DNA from 2 places in the Desulfoplanes sp. genome. Region 2 is predicted to be linked to the other one. Evidence: predicted binding sites of a transcription regulator. Region 2 holds the regulator's gene; the other holds the start of a gene.
What was found. Region 2 encodes sigma-54, which starts transcription at its own class of promoters, with help from an activator protein. Its sites were predicted from a motif close to CTGGCACGGNNNNTGCTT; they were not measured.
Positions count from the first base shown of each region.

Region 1: ACY692_RS01035 (flagellar hook protein FlgE) is a predicted target of sigma-54. The motif match lies at 1,384-1,401, and genes of this name have one in related genera.

Region 1 covers NZ_JBUDSQ010000002.1:67,665-70,798, reverse strand. Annotated here, with positions in the region: gene ACY692_RS01050 (VanZ family protein) at 1-124, shown strand, start outside; gene ACY692_RS01045 (hypothetical protein) at 127-375, shown strand; gene ACY692_RS01040 (hypothetical protein) at 586-1,326, shown strand; gene ACY692_RS01035 (flagellar hook protein FlgE) at 1,463-3,121, shown strand.
Region 2 covers NZ_JBUDSQ010000028.1:6,415-9,548, reverse strand. Annotated here, with positions in the region: gene rapZ (RNase adapter RapZ) at 1-137, opposite strand, end outside; gene ACY692_RS07970 (PTS sugar transporter subunit IIA) at 143-592, opposite strand; gene hpf (ribosome hibernation-promoting factor, HPF/YfiA family) at 596-1,138, opposite strand; gene rpoN (RNA polymerase factor sigma-54) at 1,253-2,698, opposite strand; gene lptB (LPS export ABC transporter ATP-binding protein) at 2,847-3,134, opposite strand, start outside.

The sequences.
Region 1 (3,134 bases), on a different contig from region 2:
CCAACATTTGATGGATATCGGACGGTCCGGGGAGACGGCGGATGCTCTGGCCAACGGGGTCGGGGTGTTTTTGGGTGGAGCGGTGAGGATTTTTAAAAAAATATCGTGCAGAGGTTTGCGTTGACTATGGAAAACAGGATTTTTGAACTGGGGCTGTCCGTGGAGGCCGTTTCCCTGTACATCCTTCTCGATCACTTCGAGGAATCCGGGGAGAGCGTGACCAGGCAGACCCTTTTGACCAAATGGAATTCCAGTGGAGAGATGCTCGAAAAGAGTTTACAGGAGCTCGAGCTGCAAGGGGTGGTCACGATTGATGACCGGGGCATTGTCCATGCCGCCCCGGTGTCCCGCTGGAAAGAGGCGAGAACGTCATAGGCTCCATCGGACAGGGGACTGTCCAGGGCCACACCGCATTCTTTGTTCCCCCCGGATCCTTCAACGCTATCTTGCCATCGCCCTTGCTCGTCGGCTACGGTCCCGGGAGGTCATTTTATGCGTCCGTGCCGTATGGCAGGGTTTTGTATCCCCGCCTGGGCCCGCCCATGCGCGTATGGGGCTACCCACGCACAACAGGAGAGAATTCATATGAAATCCAGGTTGCTTGCCTTGTTGTTTTTTTTGCTGGTCCCGGTTTTTGCCTGTGCCCCTACCAACCCCCTTCCTCAGCCGCGCAAGGTTGTGGATCCTTCCCAGGTCGATGATGCGGTCAAGACCCCGCAGTGGGACATCGCGGCCATCCGTTATGTCTATTCCGGACAGGGGCTTGATTACAGCAAGGCGGATCTCGAACCGGTCTTCCTGGTGTTCAAGAATATAGGGCAGCTACGGCCCAGGGTCCTGGTCGAGGAGATCCGTGGACTGGGCGGGGACGGTGATTATCTGGCCTATTCCACGGATGAGGCCGTCCGGCTTGTCTTTGCCTCGGAAACCTTTACGCAGACGGCAAAGAATGCCCTTAAATCCGGTGGATTGGGAGCGGCTCTGGGGGGAGGACTCGGGGCGATCATCTCCATGTTCACCGGAGACAATGTACTCGCCGGGGCGGGTATGGGCGCAGCCGTCGGTGGAGCCGCCTTTGCGGCCGGTTCGCTACCCGAGGCCGAGGCCAAGCTGCAGCGGACCATCAGGCAGGAATTGAACCAATATGCATGGAAAGAGTCACCGATCCCGCCGTCGTATACACGCATGGGCTATGTCTATCTGCCCGGGAACAAGGGGGTCGACAGGATGTCCATCACCGTCCGGGCGGGGAAGGAACTCGAGACCTATGTCCTGCCCCTGCTGGATTCACCCGAGGATATGGGGAAAACCAAAGCCGGCCAGTAGCCACTTTTTGGGGGCTGACGGTCTTGTCCCGGGGATCCATATCCCCGGGATTTTTTTTTGGCATCGATTGTGCTTTTGTATAGAAGAACCGGGTGGTCCCGGAATATTTTTCCCACGATCGCAAGGAGCATCGAGCATGGCAGCCTTTGGTAGCATGTATACAGCGGCGTCCGGCCTCCAGGCCTTTGGGCAGGGCATGTCCGTTATCGGCAACAACATCTCCAACGTGAGCACGACCGGGTACAAAAGGGATTCGGTCCATTTTGCCGATGTCATGAATGATGCTGTCGTCACCGGCAGTGGGGTGGCCGAAGTGGGCAAGGGGGTTCAACTCTCGGATGTGTTGGTCGATTTTTCCCCGGGTAGTCTTGGCCCCGGGAGCGAATCAACGGATCTGGCCTTGGGCGGGAACGGATTTTTCGTTCTCTCGTCCGGGGAAGAGAATGACTATGCGTATACCCGCAGCGGTGCGTTCCGGTTTGATGAACAGGGCTATCTCAAGGATCCGGGGGGCGGGGTGGTCCAGGGATACGCCATTGATACCCACCGGGACCCGAGTGTGGTCGCCCAGGCCGGTGCCGTCGACCAGAGTGTCCAGGAAACCATTGATTTTTCGTCCATGACCGATGTTCGGCTGACCAGCAACACGGGCCAGGAGAGTGGGTTCGTTTCCCTGCCCGAGCGGACTACTCGGGTAGAAATGATGGTCAACCTGGATTCTCAGGCAGTGAACGCGGCCGATGGCCAGCCCGCATCCACGAGTCCCGCCTTTGCCATGTTCTCTGCATGGGACGCCGGCAACGAGACCCCTCTGGCGTCCGGTTCCTATACCTATTCCACCCCACTCACCGTCTACGACCAGGCCGGGACGGCGCACACCGTGGAGGCCTATTTTGATCCCGTGTACTCCCATGCGGACGCAGATGTACTTGGGGGAACGCGTATGTGGGAGTATGTGGTCGCTACGGATCCGGCGGAGGATGGACGTCCTGCCGCGCAGGGCAGTGGCAAGGCCGGGGTGCTCATGACCGGGACCCTGACCTTCAGCGGGTCGGGGGAGTTGGTCAACCAATCCGCATTCACCCCTGCGCCGGAAAGTGGCCTCGGTGACCTGGCTCATTGGACCCAGGCGGATGTTTCCGAGCAAGGACATTTTTTGTTGACCCCCCAATTTGCCGGCGGGGACGGCAGCGGGGGGAATATTGGGATCGATTTCGGTGTGGCGGACAGAATGCCCCAGCCTGCGGACCCGAATGTGACGGCGGCGGATATTTCCACCGATCCGACTACGGCCCTGCAGCAGTTGAATATGTTCAATGATTCTGAGCGACTCGCCAATGCCTCGACAAGTTTCGATGCGGGGTCGGCCACCCTGTACCGGGACCAGAACGGGTATCCCGAAGGGATCCTCCAATCGGTCTCCGTGGACCGGGATGGGGTCCTGAACGCCCAGTATTCCAACGGTCAGATCCGGAATCTCTTTGCCCTGGCGGTGGCCGATTGTCCCAACCGGTTCGGATTGCACCGCGAAGGGGGCAACCTGTTCTCGGAAACCCCGGGGTGCGGCGGAATGCTCTTTGGTCTTGCCGGTGGGGGCAATGAGCGGTTCGGGATAGAGGGAACGGGGCTCGGCGGGATCGAGCCCATTGCCTCCCAGTCCCTGGAACAATCCAACGTGGACATGGCCACGGAGTTCGTCGACATGATCATGACCCAAAAGGGGTTCCAGGCCAACAGCAAGGTCGTCTCCACCAGCGACGAGATACTCAAGATGATCAACCAGATGAAACGGTAGCCCCCGGCCCGAG
Region 2 (3,134 bases):
ACCAATGCAGAGACAATGCGTGCGGGCAAGCCGTCCACACAAAAAAAACCGAGATCCTCAAAAACATTGAGTGCCGTGCTTTTACCGGCTCCGGAAAGGCCGGTCAAAATGACGACGGGTGGATGTGCTGGGGTCACGATTGCTAGGCCTCGTTTAGAAGATTGCACAGAGTCGTTCGGTCCGGCGCTTCGAGAAATGCTTGGCGGAAAGAGACATCCTGGAGGAGACGGGAGATATGGGCCAATATCCGCAAGTGCATTCCGGCTATATTTTCAGGGGCGAGCACCAGAAAGAAAATCCGACATGGTTTATGATCAAGCGCCTTGAAGTCGAGCCCGTCGAGAGATCGGCCCACGACAAGTCCCACCTCCTGTATGGATTCGAGTTTGCCATGCGGGATGGCGATACCATCGCCGATGCCGGTGGTCCCGAGCGCTTCCCTATCAAGGAGCACTCCCAATATTTTTTCTTGATCAATATTGGGCCATTTTGCCTTGAGTGGCGTAATAAGTTCGGCCAGGACCTCCTTCTTGGTCCTGGCCTGTAAGTCATTGATTACACATCCATCATCGAGAAAATCTGCAAGTTTCATGTATCAAATCCCAGGATCAATGAGACCAAAATCTCCGTTTTTACGGTGATAGATTACATTGACCCGTTCGGTTTCGGCGTTGAGAAAAACCAAAAATTTATCTTCAAGATTATCGAGCTGCATGGCCGCCTCATCGACCCCCATGGGTTTTGGGGAGAAACGGTCTGAACGTACTATGGTCGGTGATTGGCCTTTGAATCCGGATTCCTCGGAAAAACTTATGACATCGAAACGGCCCCCTCTTGCCTTTTTTCGGTTCTTCTTATTCTTGTCACGGAGACGACGGACCTGGGACTCCAACTTGTCGAGCAGCAAGTCCACGGTCGAATACATGTCCTCGCTCTCTTCATTAGCGGACAAACGGAGGTTGTCACCGGTGAGGACAACATCTGCCCGATGACGGAATTTTTCCACTTCAAGATTCACCTGCAAATCCGTATTTTCCGGGTTCGGTACATATTTGGCAATCTTGCCAAAACGTCCCTTGGCGTACTCACGGAGATGGTTTGATGGCTCAAAATTCTTGAAGTTGAAATTCATATTCATAGAATACCTCCTGGATAAAGGTGGGCACACGACTTAAACGCATACATTCCGGAACGAATATCTAAAACGTTCCATCGACTCCCAGGTTTTATCTCCCTAATGTAAAACACGGTGTTAAAAAAATTTTTTTCGTCTGGAAGATGATTCAATGTTCAGGGCAGAACGGTACTTGGCGACGGTCCTGCGGGCGATATTCACTTCCAAGATATCTTTGAGCATATGGGATATTTTTTCATCACTATAGGGCTTTTTTGGATCTTCCCCTTCAATGATCTTCTTGATAGCCACCTTGACACTCTCTGAACCAACCTGTGTCCCATCATCAAGATCAAGGGCACTATTGAAAAAATATTTCAGCTCGAAAATACCATGGGGGGTGGCCAGATATTTGTTCGTGGTGATTCTGCTGACTGTAGATTCATGCATGTCGATATCTGAAGCCACATCCTTGAGGATGAGTGGATTGAGTCGAGTGGCACCATATTCAAAAAAATCGTGCTGGAAGCGGACAATACTCTCGACAACCTTGTACAACGTACGTTGTCGCTGTTGTAGGCTTTTCATCAACCACTGGGCCGCGCGCATCTTTTCATGCAAATAGGAGGAATCTTCCTTGTTCGTCTTGGTCTGCATCGTTTCCATGTAGAACGGATTGAGTTGCAGCTTGGGCAATCCATCGTCGTTCAAGACAATGATGAAGTCATCATCGTATTTATACACATATGCATCTGGACTGACATAGACAGAGGTAGACGTTCCATAACTGGCACCGGGCAAAGGATCGAGGGAGGTGATGATGTCCAGATACTCCTTGAGATCATCCTTGGACAGTTTGAATTTTCGCAGAAGAGGCTTATACCGTCTCTGTTCGATATCCTCGAGATGTTCGGAAATCAACGTCCGAAGGATGGGATCCTCATCCCCCACGGCATCAAGCTGGATGAGCAAACACTCTTTGGCCGTGCGGGCAGCGATGCCGATCGGATCGAACATCTGCATCGTGTGGAGAACCCCGGCAACCGCTTCTTCGGCGACCTGGAGTTCGGAAGCGACATCTTCTACACTGGACGCAAAATAACCGGAGGACGTCAGGTTATTGATGATCGATTCGCCGATGCGGCATTCCTCTGCGTTCGCGTCCGACAGGTGGAGCTGCCAAAGTAGATGCCCCTCCAGGGAGGGCTTGGCGGAGACACGGCCTTCGTATGAGCTGATCTCTTCTAGTGATTCGCTTTCATGGCCCTGAACCTGTCTGGTGGTGCTTGAAAAATCCCCGAGATAGTCTTCCCATTCGGCGTTTTTCAAAAAATCCTTTTCTTCGGTTGCAAACTCTTTTTTTTCCTCCTGCCCATTGTCTTCCTTTTCGGGGGGTTTTTCTTCCTCTCCTTTGCTCTGGTCTGGAACCTGCTCATCAAGCATTGGGTTTTCCAGCAATTCTTCCTGGACCACGTCCAAAAGCTCAACCCGGGAAAGTTGCAAAAGTTTGATCGCTTGCTGCAACTGCGGGGTCATGACCAGCTGCTGCGTGAGCTTGAGATTTTGTCGTAATTCCAGTGCCATAGTTATTCTCTTCTTTGGGAAAGCCGCCTGTGTTTGCACATACTGTTTCCGAAAAGGATTTCCAAATTATTTCAACGAACTATAGTTGATTATACCAATCTTTGATCATAAATTCCTTGTGCCACAGAAGTCAGCCTCTGGCAACGATCTAAAGCCTGAAATCTTCACCGAGATAAATTTGCCGGGCCTTGGGATCATCGACTATCGTATCCGGAGTACCTTCCAAAATAATCCGGCCCCGGTAAACGAGGGATGCCCTATCGCAAATAGTTAGTGTTTCCCGGACGTTATGATCAGATATGAGCACACCGATCCCCATTTTGCGCAAAGAATGTACAATCTGCTGGATATCCTCAACGGCCAGGGGATCAATGCCGGCAAAGGGTTCGTCCAGGAGCATGAATTTAGGATCCTGGATCAAGGCCCGGGCTATTTC